DNA from 2 places in the Alcanivorax sp. IL3 genome. Region 1 is predicted to be linked to the other one. Evidence: predicted binding sites of a transcription regulator. Region 1 holds the regulator's gene; the other holds the start of a gene.
The links. The regulator sigma-54, encoded in region 1, starts transcription at its own class of promoters, with help from an activator protein. The targets are predictions, from matches to a motif close to TGGCACNNNNNTTGCTNT.
Positions count from the first base shown of each region.

Region 1 (7,269 bases):
TGATGGTCTGCGACAAGGACCACAAGCCTCTTGGTGCCTTCAACATGCAGGACCTACTGCGCGCGGGGGTGGTGTAAATGCCCATGCAACTGTCGTCCATTGATACACAGAACCTGCGCCTGATGGCCTTCGACGTGGACGGGGTGATGACCGACGGGCGCATCTACTTCAGCCCGGAAGGCGAAGCCATCAAGGTCTTCAACACCCTGGACGGCCACGGCCTGAAAAAACTGGCCGCCAGCGGCGTCACCCTGGCCATCATCACCGGTCGCAACACGCCCATGGTGGCCAAACGCGCCGCCGACCTGGGCATCGCTCATGTGATACAGGGCCGCGAAGACAAGGGGGTGGCCCTGGCCGATCTGGCGCAACAGCTAGGCATCGCCGCCAGCGAGACCGGCTATGCCGGCGATGACGAACCCGACGTGAGCGCCCTGGACTGGGCCCAGCTCAGTTTTGCCCCGGCCAATGCCCATGACTGCGCCAAGGCAGCTGCCGACCACATTACCGAACGGCGCGGCGGCGAAGGCGCGGTTCGCGAAATCTGCGACGCCATCCTCGCGCAACGGAGCCCAGCATGAAGCGCCAGGGCTTGCTCAGCGCCACCGGCATCCTGATGCTGGGGCTGGTCATGCTGATGACCCTGCACGAGTGGGATGACTCCCTGCCGGGCCAGGAGGATGCCATCCTCACCGCGCCAGCCATCGTCGCCAAGGACATTACAGCACGCGCCTTTAGTGAAGATGACGGCCGTCTCCAGTACTATCTCACCGCCGAGACTCTGACCCAGTACGACCACAACCCGCTCACGGAAATGCAGCAACCTGAGCTGGAAATGGCCAACGACAAAGGCAGCTGGACCATTGTCAGCGAGCAGGGCGTGGTGCAGGAAAATGGCGACCTGATTGTTTTCTCCGGCGACGTGACAGCCAGCAATCAGCAACAGAAAATCACCCTGGATACCCAGGAGCTGCGCTTTCTCAGCGAGACCAACATCGCCAGCTCTCCCGGGGATGTTGACATAGAATTTGAATCCGGCAAGACCCGCGCGGGTGCGCTGGAGGCCGATCTCGACAAGGGCATACTGACCCTTGAAAAAGGAGTAAAGAGTGAGTTTGATGCGCCGGCTTCTTAGAACCTGCACCATCGCCCTGGCTGCGGCCCTGCCGGTGAGCACAGTGGCCGCCCCACCGCAAATGCCAGTTTCCGTCACCGCCGACTCGGGGCGTTTCGAACAGGACGCCGGCAGCGGGCTTTATCGCGGCAATGTGGAACTGATACAGGGCAAGCGGAAACTGTTTGCAGACGAAATGCGCCTGTTTACCCGCAATGGCGAACTGATCCGCGTGGAAGCGTCCGGCACCCCGGTGCGCATGGAAGAAGGTGAGGACCTGCAGGCCCACGCCAACAACCTGGTCTACGATATTCGCCAACGCACCCTGGTACTTACCGGCGACGCTTACATTGAACACCTGGGCAACACCTTCGAAGGCGCCAAGGTGGAGTACAGCCTGGATTCCAAGCGGGTTGACGCCAGCAGCGAAGGCGACAAGCGTGTGCGACTGGTGATCCCTGCCGAAAATCAGACGCCCAAGGAAGACACTCCTGCGGACAACAATACAAACGAAGAGGCGCCCGTAGAGCCCTCCTCCGAGGCGGAGCCAAACACCCTATGAGCCATTTACGTGCCCACCACCTGGCAAAAAGCTACAAGGGTCGCCGAGTCATCGAGGATGTCTCCCTGGACGTGGAGGCCGGCCAGATCGTCGGCCTGCTCGGCCCCAATGGCGCCGGCAAGACCACCTGCTTCTACATGATTGTCGGCCTGGTGGAAGCGGACGCCGGGCGAATCGACATCAACGAGGCGGATATCACCCATCTGCCCATGCATGGCCGCGCCCAGCGCGGCATCGGCTATCTGCCACAAGAAGCCAGCATCTTCCGCCGCCTGACCGTGGAAGAAAACATCATGGCGATCCTGGAAACCCGCAAGGAGCTCAGCAAGGCGGATCGCCACGAGCGCATGGAGAGCCTGCTCAAGGAATTCCATATCACCCATATCCGTGATTCCCTGGGCATGAGCCTGTCCGGCGGTGAACGACGTCGGGCAGAAATCGCCCGCGGTCTGGCCACCGACCCGGATTTCATCCTGCTGGATGAACCCTTCGCCGGCGTGGACCCGATTTCCGTGAACGACATCAAGGGCATCATCCGCCACCTGAAAGAGCGCGGCATCGGCGTGCTGATCACCGATCACAACGTGCGCGAAACCCTGGATATCTGTGACACCGCCTATATTGTCAGCGCCGGGCACATTATCGCCTCCGGCGACGCCGACACCATTCTCGGTAACCAGCAGGTGCGGGATGTGTACCTGGGGGCCGATTTCAGGCTGTAAACAAATTGACAGTTGATAGTGGACAGTTGACAGCTACGCGATAAAGGCACTTGGTTCTGAAGCCCTTTGAGGGCCGCGCCCAAACTTTAAACGCAGCCTCAGACATTGCAGATAAAGACAGGATTCCCCGCGACGCTGTCAACTGTCCACTATCAACTGTCAACTTTGCTCTCTAGCACACAACCATCATTGGCACAAATATTGCTTGCCTTATGCATAGGCTGTTATTCTCGTGTTTTGGGGATGACATCAGCCTGAGCAGTATGAAGCCAAGCCTACAACTACAAATCGGCCAGCAGCTGACCATGACACCGCAGCTGCAGCAGGCCATTCGCCTCTTGCAGCTATCCACGCTGGACTTGCGTCAGGAGATTCAGCAGGCAGTGGAAAGCAATCCGTTGCTGGAGCTGGCTGATGATTTCGGTGACGAATCCCTGCCTGACGCTGACGAAGAACGTCAGGACGAACAGGAGCTGGATACCGAGCGTGACGACGCTCTGGAAGAGTTCGTGGACGACGAACCCGGCATCGAAACGGAATGGGACGATGTCTATTCCGGCCAGACCAGCAGTGCCTCCAGCGCCCTCCCCGACGATGCCGACGACTGGCAACAACGCCATAGCATTGCCGGCAATCTTCAGGACCACCTGCTCTGGCAACTGAATCTGACCCCCATGAGCGATGTAGACCGCATTATCGCCATGACCATCATCGAGTCCCTGGACGATCGCGGCTACCTGACCGTCACCGTGGACGAGATCGTAGCGATGATGAACGCCCAGGATGACCTGCTCACCGAAGGCGACGAACTGGAAGCCGATGAAGTACTGGCAGTTCAGCACCGCCTGCAGCAATTCGATCCGGTAGGGGTCGCCAGCCTGGATCTGGCCGACTGCCTGCGGGTGCAGTTGCGCCAACTCCCCACAGACACTCCCTTTCTGGACTATGCCCTGGCCCTGCTGGGGCATCTCGCGCTGCTGGAAAAGCACGACTACGCCGCCCTGCGCCGGGTACTGCAGATCAGCGAAGAAAACCTGCTCGACGCGCTCTCGCTGCTGCGCACCCTGGACCCGGCACCCGGCGAACAGATCGGTGAAAGCCAGGTGGATTACGCGGTGCCGGACGTGATTGTGCGCCAGCACCAGGGACGCTGGCAGGTCAGCCTGAATGAGGAAGTGCTGCCCAAGGTCAACCTGCAGCAGCAGTACGCCTCCATGGCCCGCAAGGCCGGTGGCGAGGATGGTCAGTACCTGCGCAACTGCGTGCAGGAGGCCAAGTGGTTCATCAAGAGCCTGCAAAGCCGCCACGACACCCTGCTGAAGGTGGCCACCCGCATCGTTGAAGTTCAACAAGACTTCTTTGACTATGGCGAGGAGGCAATGAAACCGCTGGTTCTGGCCGAGATTGCTGATGCCGTCGAGATGCACGAATCGACCATCAGTCGGGTCACCAACCAGAAATACATGATGACACCCCGCGGCGTCTTTGAGCTCAAGTATTTCTTCTCCAGCCACGTGGGAACAGACGGCGGCGGTGAGTGTTCCTCCACCGCTATTCGTGCCATTATTAAGAAGCTGGTCGCTGCCGAGAATCCCCGCAAGCCGCTTAGCGACAACAAGCTGGCTAGCTTGTTGAACGAGCAGGGGATCAACGTGGCGCGCCGGACAGTCGCCAAGTATCGTGAGGCGATGAGAATACCGTCATCCAGCGCCCGCAAGCGTTTGGTGTAGGCGCCGGGACGGCCCAACGAGCAGGTAAAGGAGTCAGCCATGCAAATTAATATCAGCGGTCATCACCTGGAAATTACCGATGCTTTGCGAGCCTACGTAGGAGACAAATTCTCCCGTCTTGAACGGCATTTCGACCAGATTACCAGTGTCCAGGTGATTCTTTCTCCGGAACCCAAAACCCACAAGGCAGAATCCACCATCCATATTTCCGGGGCCGACGTCTTCGCCACCGCTGAAGCAGTGGACATGTACGCTGCCATCGACAAGCTGACGGACAAGCTCGACCGCCAGATCCTCAAACACAAGGAAAAGGCTGTCAGCCACAAGCACGGCGGCCACTGAACCCAAAGCGACAATTATGCGAGTTCGCGAACTACTCACCGAAGCACGCACCCATAGCGAGGTGCAGGCCAGCAGCAAGAAACAGCTGCTGGACCAGGTTGCGCAGCTGGCCGCGGCCGGCTGCGACAGCCTCAACGAACAGGAGGTCTTCGATGCCTTGGTAGCCCGGGAAAAGCTGGGCTCCACGGGCATCGGTGAAGGCATCGCCATTCCTCACTGCCGTCTTGGTCACTGCCAGCAACCCATCGGGCTGCTGCTGAAACTGTCTACCCCCATCGATTTCGACGCCGTTGACGGTCGTCCGGTAGATCTGGTTTTTGTGCTGCTGGTTCCCCAGGAAAACCCTGAACAGCACCTGAAAACCCTCAGCCACCTGGCTTCCCTGTTCAACCACGACGATTACCGTGACGAACTGCGATTGAGCAAGAACGATCATCACCTTTATCACACCGCCGTGGAATCCGAAGCGGAGCTGCGACTGGCATCATGAAGGAACGCAACACGCTTTCAGGCATCACCCGGGATATCCCCTCGTCTATCAATTTTGCGTGTCAACGTGCGGCAAATAGCATGCAAGCGGTGCAACCATGAAACTCACCATCATCAGCGGCCGATCCGGCTCGGGGAAAACCACCGCCCTGCAAGCCATGGAAGACCAGAACTACTACTGCGTCGACAATCTGCCGGTGGGCATGCTCCCGACACTGGCGGAGCAGCTTGATCAGGGTGAGCTACCCATAGAACGAGCGGCAGTAGGCATTGATGCCCGCAACCTGCCCACCCAGTTGCTGGCCTTTGATGCCATCCTTGATGCACTACACCAGCAGCAGGTAAAGACCGAAATTATTTACCTGGATGCGGACGACAGCACTCTGCTGAAGCGCTTCAGCGCCACCCGGCGGCGTCACCCGCTGGGCGCCCAGCAGGGCTCCGTGGAGGCAGCCATTCAGCATGAGCGGGAATTGCTCTCCAATATCCGCCTGCGTGCCGACCTGGTGATCGACACCAGCAACTATGACGTTCACAGCCTGCGCAACCTGATGCGCGAGCGGGTAGCCAATCGCAGCGCGGCCCTGTCCCTGCAACTGGAATCCTTCGGGTTCAAGAACGGCTTGCCCAACGATGCCGATCTGGTGTTTGACGTGCGAGTACTGCCCAACCCGCACTGGCGGGCCGACCTGCGGCCCTTTACCGGCCGCGATGACGCCATCATCGATTTCCTCCAGCAGCACCAGGCCAGCCACGACATGCTTGATGACATTCATCATTTCGTAAAACGCTGGCTGCCGGCGTTTGCTGACAGCGATCGCAGCTATGTGACGGTCGCCATCGGCTGCACCGGTGGCCGCCATCGTTCGGTATTCATTACCGAGCAACTGGCAAAACGGCTACGCAATGAGGGCACCACCCTTCAGGTCCGCCACCGCGAACTGGATTAGGCTTCCACCACTCAATGATCGAAAAGCAACTGGATATCATCAACAAGCTTGGCCTGCATGCCCGTGCTGCCGCCAAGGTGGTCAGCGTGGCCTCACGCTATGAAAGCCGCATTCACGTCATTCACAACGGCAACCCCATCGACGCCAAAAGCATCATGGGGTTGTTGATGCTTGGCGCCGCCAAGGGCACCAGCGTTACCTTTCAGGTTGACGGCAACGATGAAACCGCCGCCATGGAAGAACTCACCGATCTGTTCGGCCGCCGCTTTGACGAAGAAGAATGAAAAAACAGTTGATAGTTGATAGTTGACAGTTAACAGTTAGGGGCTCGCTCGCGGCCAGCCTGTTTTTAGCTGTCCACTGTCAACTATCACCTGTCAACTGCCTGTCCTATTTATGCCCGCCGATACCAGCCGTAGCCAACAGCACCACAAAATCATCAACCGCGCCTTGTCCAGCGGCACCTATACCCAGGTCCGTCAGCTGTTCAATAATCTGCCCGGTGCTGAGGCGGCGCATTTGCTGGAATCGTTCCCTCCCCGGGAACGGGAAATTCTCTGGCAACTGCTGAGCAAGGATCAGGAAAGCGAGGTCCTCCAGTATCTGGGCGAGGAAGTGCGGGTTGAGCTGCTGCGCAATCTGAGCACCGACGAGCTGGTCTCGCTGGTGGAAGAGCTGGACACCGATGACCTGGCCGACCTCCTGCAGGAATTGCCGGACCACGTTACCAGCCAGGTCATGGCCAGCCTGGATGAACAGAATCGCGACCGGCTGGAACAGGTAATGAGTTACCCGGAGGATACTGCCGGGGGCCTGATGAACACGGATGTGATTACCATCCGCCCGGAAATCACCTTCGAGGTCGTACAGCGCTATCTGCGTCGGCGGGGTGAAATTCCCCGTACCACCGATAACCTGGCCGTGGTCAATCGCCGCAACCAGTTTATCGGGCTGCTGCCGCTGACCAAGGTCCTGATCAGCGACCCCGGCACCACCGTGCGGGAGGCCATGATCACCGACGCCGAATCCATCCCTGCCACCTTGCCCGCTCATGAAGTCGCCAAGATCTTCGAACGTCAGGATCTGGTAACCGCACCGGTGGTGGACGAAGACGGCATGCTGGTCGGCCGGATTACCATTGATGACGTGGTCGACGTGATTATCGAGGAAGCCGACCACTCGCTGATGAGTATGGCCGGTCTGGATGAAGACGAGGACACCTTCGGTTCCGTTTGGCAGACCGCTCGCCGCCGGGCTGTCTGGCTGGGGATCAACCTGCTGACCGCCCTGGCCGCCTCCGCCGTCATCGGGCTGTTCGAAGCCACCCTGGAAAAAGTGGTGGCGCTGGCCATCCTCATGC
Region 1 is NZ_CP179931.1:974,848-982,116, reverse strand. It holds gene ACMG4M_RS04665 (KpsF/GutQ family sugar-phosphate isomerase) at 1-77, shown strand, start outside; gene ACMG4M_RS04660 (KdsC family phosphatase) at 78-581, shown strand; gene lptC (LPS export ABC transporter periplasmic protein LptC) at 578-1,135, shown strand; gene lptA (lipopolysaccharide transport periplasmic protein LptA) at 1,119-1,676, shown strand; gene lptB (LPS export ABC transporter ATP-binding protein) at 1,673-2,398, shown strand; gene ACMG4M_RS04640 (RNA polymerase factor sigma-54) at 2,662-4,128, shown strand; gene hpf (ribosome hibernation-promoting factor, HPF/YfiA family) at 4,168-4,470, shown strand; gene ptsN (PTS IIA-like nitrogen regulatory protein PtsN) at 4,487-4,960, shown strand; gene rapZ (RNase adapter RapZ) at 5,058-5,909, shown strand; gene ACMG4M_RS04620 (HPr family phosphocarrier protein) at 5,924-6,193, shown strand; gene mgtE (magnesium transporter) at 6,306-7,269, shown strand, end outside.

Region 2 (7,269 bases), 370 kb from region 1:
CCGACACCGCATGCACCCAGATACTGTTTTTCAGGGTGGCGGGGCGATATCCCCAGGCCATGCGTTCCTTCCACCGCTGACGATAGGCCGGCGCCTGCCGACCGCGCAGCCACAGGCGCAAAAACAGTAACGGAAGCAGCAAATACCAAAGAAAGGAGTAAAGGGTTTGCATAGGCGCTCTTGTCTCGATGTAAGGACTGCTTGCCTGCATCACGCTACAGGAAAACCAGGGTCATGCCTGTTGCCTGCTTGCGTGCCCGCAGCGCAGCCTATGCTAGCATAGCGGCAACTTTCTCCGATGGTGAGCCATGAATCACTCCCCTCTGAAACCCGACATTCTGATCTTCGGCGGTGGCATTGCCGGCCTGTGGCTGATCAACCGGCTCAACGCTGCCGGTTACCAGTGCCTGCTGCTGGAAACCGACACCCTGGGCGGCGACCAGACCCTGGCCAGCCAGGGCATCATTCACGGCGGCCTCAAGTATGCCCTGAGCGGCAACCTGTCCAGTGAATCGGAATCCATTGCCACCATGCCGGACCGGTGGCGCGCCGCCATGGCCGGCGACGATCCGGTGGACCTGCGCCAGCTGCAAGTGCTCAGCGATACCCAGCACATGTGGTCCAGTGGCTCGGTGGCCTCGCGCATGACCAACTTCTTCGCCAGCAAGATGCTGCGCGGGCGCATCGAAAAACTGAAGCGGGACCATTTCCCTTCCGCCCTGGCGGACAAAGCCTTCAAGGGCAATGTCTACAAGCTGGATGACCTGGTCATCAATACCGAATCACTGATCGACGCCCTGGCCGCGCCGGTGCGTGAACGCCTGCTGGCCTTCGATATGGGACGCGATACCCTGGAATGGGGAGAGAAAGGGCTGAATGCGGTGACCGTCAATGGCCAGCGTATCGAACCGGCCCTGACCATCCTGTCCGCTGGCAATGGCAACCCGGCACTGCTGGACGGCGCCCACCAGGCCCATCTGCTGCCCGAGGAACACAGCCAGTTACGCCCGCTGAAAATGTTGCTGGTGAAACACGACCTGGGCCACCGCCTTTACGCCCACTGCGTCGGCACCAGCAACAAGCCGGTGCTCACCGTGACCACCCATGACTGCCCGGATGGCAAGGTGGTCTGGTATCTGGGCGGCGAACTGGCCGAGCGCGGCGTGGAACGCAGCGATCAGGAACAACTGGCCGCCGGCCGTGCCGAAATAAAGCAGCTGTTTCCCTGGCTCGATTTCAGCCAGGCTGAGTTCGCCGTCCTCAACGTGACCCGCGCCGAACCGAAACAACAGGCGCTGGTAAAACCGGACAACGCCTACGCCCACCGCGATCACAACCTGATCGTCGCCTGGCCCACCAAACTCACCCTGGCCCCGGATCTGGGCGACAGAGTGATGGCACTGGTGGAAGAGAGCGGGCTGGAGCCGGGGGCACCGTTAACGGTACCGGCAGAGCTGGAACAGGCGCCCATGGGTGTGCCGTACTGGCACCGCTGTTTTTAATTACCCTCTGTAGGAGCGCCGCTTGAGGCGCGAAACTGCTTGCGACGGCTTTCCCAAGTACAATTCGCGCCTCAAGCGGCGCTCCTACAGCGAGAATGTTTCAGGAGTCTTAATGTCCTTCATGCGCCCGCTGGGCAACACAGGGTTAACCGTCAGCGCTCTCGGTCTGGGCACGGTGAAGATCGGCCGCGACAAGGGGGTGAAATATCCTGGCGCCTTCACCATTCCCGATGACCGGGCAGTAATAGAACTGATCGCCCAGTCCCGGGACCTGGGCCTGAACCTGATCGACACGGCACCGGCCTATGGCCGCAGCGAAGAGCGACTGGGGCAACTGCTGCAGGATCGCCAGCACTGGGTCATCGTTACCAAGGTGGGCGAGGAATTCGACAACGATAGCGGCGACAGCCACTTCGATTTCTCCCCGGAGCATGTGCGCACCTCGGTGGAACGCAGCCTCAAGCGACTCAACACCGACTACCTGGATTGCGTGCTGGTGCATTCCGATGGCAACGATCTGGATGTCCTCAACATGGGCACCCTGGATGCACTGAACGATCTGAAGAAGGCCGGCCTGATCCGCGCCACCGGCATGTCCAGCAAAACCGTTGCCGGCGGCATCGACACCCTCAACCAGGCAGACGTGGCCATGGTCACCTACAACCTGACCCATGATGAAGAGCTACCGGTGATCGAACATGCCGCCGCTCGGAACAAGGGCATCCTGATCAAGAAAGCCTTTGCCAGCGGCCACCTGCACAACCAGGGGAAGGACCCGGTGCAGGAAAGCATGAACAAGATCCTTGGCACCGCTGGCGTCGGCAGTATTATTGCCGGCACCATCAACCCGCAACATCTGCGGGAGAACGTGGAAAAAGCACGCCGCGCCAGCGGCGAATAACAAAAAAGGAAGCACTATGCGCAGGTTGCTCAGTATCGCGCTGCTATTACTGGCCTCAAGCAGCCAGGCCGACAAGGTCTATCTTCTGGAAACTCCACCCAGCGGCTGCCAGGCCGGCGATACCGTCACCATAGAAACCGGCGGCAAACTCCAGGGGCTGTTTTTCAGTGACGCCTGGATTGAAAACAACGCCAAAAAGAAACTGTTCAAGGCCGTCAAGAAAGCCGATGGCAACCGGGCAGTCCTGAAAGACCGGCGCGTGTTTCTGATGGATAATCATCATCGCGGGATTCAACGCATTGAGCTGGAAGCGTGGACCTGGCGCTGTGAAGGCAATTAAAAATTGATAATCGAAAGCCGCCGGGTTTCGAGACCGCAGCGCCGCGCGTGCACTGACCTTACCCGACTGGTGTAGGGTGGGTTAGCCCGAAGGGCGTAACCGACCAGTTAGCCCACCGCTTCTAATGGCTGCTCGCCCAGCGCCACCGACGCCGCTTGATGCCCTTGCCAATAGCCCTGTTCCAGCTTCTGCCCATTGGTGGTCAAGCGGTTCACGGGAAAACCCCGATCCGGAGCGATCACGGTTATCCGACAATCCGCCGGCGGGTTATCGATGAATTCCAGCGCGTCATTGTAGGCTTGCGAGCGTTTGAGCATACCCGCATACAACCCCGGCATATCCTTGACCCAGGGTTTCAGCAACGGCGTCAACGCACTGGGTTTCTTGCGATATCCCTGATACCGGGACAGCACCACGGTGATATCCCTGGCGCCCTGCTCATAGGCCCAACGCACCGGAATGGAATCGCCCAGACCACCATCGGTCATGGGATGCCCGTTCACCGTGGGGAATTGCCTGTAGGCAAAAGGAATGGAGCAGGACGCTGTCATGATCTCATTCAGATTATCCGGCGTCGCCTGATGGTAACGAGGCGCACCATCTTCCACCGAGGTAGTGACCACCCATAACGGCGTCTGCGACTTCCAGTGCCGACCCAGGCTGAGCGGCACATCCTGCAAGGATTGATGCCATAACCAGTGCACGTCACACAGATGACCGCCACTCATAAAGCGTTGCCAGTTGATGAACTCTGCACGGCAGGCGTGATCGGTAATGATGTGCCGACTGCGCCCATGATCACCGGCCAGGTAACCAATCAGATTGGTAGAACCGGCGGACACCCCCACCGCAAAATCGAATTCCCGGTAATCTTTTTCCAGAAAGGCATCCAGCACCCCGGCGGCAAAAATGCCGCGCATGGCGCCCCCTTCCACAACCAGAGCTCGCGAGGACATGCACGCCTCCTGTTTGATCCGACATCCTTATCCACTCTGCCAACACACGGCCAAAAGCGGAAATAGCACCTCACTTTTCCCGCCATCGTTACCGGCAATGGCAGCGACTTGCCGCCACGCAACCTTTTGCACTCTTACGGCGCAACTGCATCAGCGTGGCGCATACCAGCCTGACGGTTGCCGCCGATAACGTCAGCCATCAGAGATTTAACTTTTGTAAAAACAGCCACTTAAAATATTTTTATCGGCTTGGCACCGCCTTTGCACAAGTCCGCATACCAACTTGTGTACAACCAGGTGTGCAAACGAATGATTGGCTGGACTCTTCAACAATGGCAGGCGGCCTACCGCAGCGGTGACCTCACCCCGGTACAGGCCATGAAACAACTGGCAACGCGGCTGCACGACAGCGAGCGTGCCCTGTGGATTCACCTGCTGGACGAGTCCTCTCTGCTTGCCCAGGCCAACGCCCTGACCGACCCGGATCTGCCTTTATATGGCGTTCCCTTTGCGGTGAAGGACAACATTGATGTGGCCGGCATTGCCACCACCGCCGCCTGCCCCGCCTTTGCCTACACGCCGCAGGAAGACGCCACCGTGGTCAGACTACTGCGCGAGGCCGGCGCGATTCTGGTGGGCAAAACCAATCTGGATCAGTTCGCCACCGGCCTGGTCGGCACCCGCTCCCCTTATGGTGAGGTGCCCAACCCGTTCAACCCTGACTACCTCAGCGGCGGCTCCAGTTCCGGCTCTGCGGTGAGTGTCAGCCTGGGGCTGGTGCCCTTCTCCCTGGGTACCGACACCGCTGGCTCCGGACGCATTCCCGCCGCCTTTACCAACACCGTGGGCCTGAAACCCACCCGCGGTGCCGCCAGCACCAAAGGTGTGGTGCCAGCCTGTCGAACACTGGACTGTGTCAGCGTCTTTGCGCTGAACGTGGAAGACGCCCAGACCGTTTATCGCATCATCGGCCAGTTCGATAGCGGCGATGCCTACTGTCGCCAGGCACCGTCTCGACAAAGCACCAGACTTCCGTCCCGCCCCCGACTGGGCATCCCCAAAGACCTGCCCTGGTTCGGTGACACCCAGGCGAAAGCGCTCTGGGAGCAGCAACTGGAAAGCCTCAGCCGCATTGCCGAACTGGTTACCGTGGACACCATGGTGCTGCAGGATGCTGCCGCCCTGCTCTATCAGGGCCCCTGGGTCGCCGAACGTTTCAGCGTCACCGAAGCCCTGCTGCATAAGCAGCCGGACGCGGTGCTGCCGGTTATTCGCGACATCCTCGAACCGGCCGCACAACTCACCGCCGTTGACAGCTTCCGCGCCCAATACCGGCTCGCCGAACTCAAGCGACAGTCCGACACCCTGCTGGCCGAGGTGGATGCTCTGCTGCTACCCACGGCGCCGGGCATCTACACCCGCTACGCGGTACGCAACGATCCCATCACTCTGAACAGCCAACTGGGCACCTGGACCAACTTCGTCAATCTGCTGGACCTGTGTGCTCTGGCATTACCCGGTGGCTTTCGTGATGACGGCCTGCCCGGTGGCTTCACCCTGATCGCCCCGGCCTGGCACGACCATGCCCTGGCCGAATTCGGACAACGCTGGCAACAACACCAGCCCTGGCAGGCCGGCGCCACCGGACTGGATCTACCCGCACTGCAAACACCCACCACCATTAACGATGACAACACCATCACCGTGGCCGTAGTGGGCGCCCACCTCACCGGCATGCCACTCAACAGTCAGCTGGTCGAGCGTGACGCGGTGCTGCTGGAAGCCACTCACACCGCACCCTGCTATCGCCTCTACGCCCTGGCCAACACGGTGCCACCCAAGCCCGGCCTGATCCGCAATGAAAAGGACGGCGGCACCAGCATTCCCATTGAGCTGTGGCAAATGCCCATCGAACACTTCGGCAGCTTTGTCGGCCTGATCCCCGCCCCGCTGGGCATTGGCAGCCTGGAAACCGTGGAGGGTCGCTGGGTGAAAGGGTTTATCTGCGAGCCCTGGGCCATCGACGACGCCACCGACATTACCGAACTGGGCGGGTGGCAACACTATATCGATTCACTGAATCAGACCGCTCCCCGATAAGGATAGGCCGCTGCATAGTGAAACAGATGGAGACACTCTCATGACCCGATATTCCGGCAACAGAGATCCCAGTCTGGCAGAACAAATATACATACGACTCAAGCAAGACATCTTTGATTATCGTCTGCTGCCCGGAGACCGTTTCACCGAAAACCATATAGCCGAACAAATGGGCTCCTCACGCACCCCAGTTCGCGAAGCGTTATTTCGTTTACAGCGTGAATCGTATGTGGATGTGCTGTTCCGCAGCGGCTGGCAGGTGAAACCGTTTGATTTTCGCTATTTCGAAGAACTCTACGGTGTTCGCACCGTTCTCGAATGCGCGGCAGTAGATACCCTCTGCCAGCTCCCAAGGGGAGCTGCAGCAAACCAAACGCTGCAGCAACTGAAGCAACAATGGAGCCTATCCCCCATCGAAAGACCGACAGACGGCCCTGCTGTCAGTGTCATGGACGAGAACTTCCACGGCCAACTTGTCGCCGCCGCGGGCAACCGGGAAATGGAACGCATTCATCAGGATCTTACCGAACGACTGCGTATCATCCGGCGCCTGGATTTCACCCAGCAAGACCGCATTGCGGCCACCTATGACGAACACGCCGCCATCCTCAAGGCCGTTGAGAATGGCCAGGCTGAAGATGCCAAGCATCATCTGCAGAGCCACATCGAATCCTCCCGACATGCCGTCCGCAACATTACCCTGCACATGCTGCAGGAAGCCCATGCTAACAATCAGAACACTGCTGCAATCAGAAGCCATATTCATAGGGGAGGGGCCACTACCGCCGCAATACCACAGCCGGATAGCTCTTCCTGAATCACCGCTTTCACGGGTTGCTCCTGTGCGTCGATACCCTAGTCAGCTTACACTGGCCGCCTTGCACACTGACAGGCGACCACAATGCTCCACCGCTTGACCCAACTGTTTCCACTCTGGGCCCTGCTGTTTTCCCTGCTGGCCTACTGGCAACCTGCCCTGCTGGTCGGCGGCAAGGACGCTATTGTGCCATTGCTCATGCTGATCATGTTCGGCATGGGCCTGTCGCTCACCTGGGAGGATTTTCAGCGGGTGCTGCGCCAGCCGGGAATTATCGCCCTGGGGCTGCTGCTGCAGTACAGCCTGATGCCATTGCTCGCCTTTGCCATCGGCATCGCCCTGCAGCTGCCCCAGGAATTACTGGTGGGGCTGGTACTGGTGGGCGCCTGCCCCGGCGGCACTGCGTCCAATGTGATCGCCTATCTGGCGCGGGCGGATGTGGCCCTGTCCGTGGCCATTACCTTTGCCTCTACCCTCGTGGCGGTGGTTGCCACGCCTTTACTGACCTGGGTGTATCTAGGCGAGCGCATTCCGGTGCCCATCGATGGCATGCTGATTTCATTGCTGCAAATCGTGCTGCTGCCGGTGACCGTGGGCTGCTTTCTCAACACCCGCTTTGCCCGCCAGCTGGCACCGCTGCGGGATGTCTTTCC
Region 2 is NZ_CP179931.1:602,979-610,247, reverse strand. It holds gene waaA (lipid IV(A) 3-deoxy-D-manno-octulosonic acid transferase) at 1-172, opposite strand, end outside; gene ACMG4M_RS02900 (FAD-dependent oxidoreductase) at 309-1,502, shown strand; gene ACMG4M_RS02895 (aldo/keto reductase) at 1,615-2,403, shown strand; gene ACMG4M_RS02890 (hypothetical protein) at 2,420-2,743, shown strand; gene ACMG4M_RS02885 (patatin-like phospholipase family protein) at 2,851-3,699, opposite strand; gene atzF (allophanate hydrolase) at 4,009-5,799, shown strand; gene ACMG4M_RS02875 (GntR family transcriptional regulator) at 5,840-6,616, shown strand; gene ACMG4M_RS02870 (bile acid:sodium symporter family protein) at 6,701-7,269, shown strand, end outside.
Region 2: the regulator sigma-54 is predicted to act here: its motif matches at 3,950-3,967, upstream of atzF (allophanate hydrolase).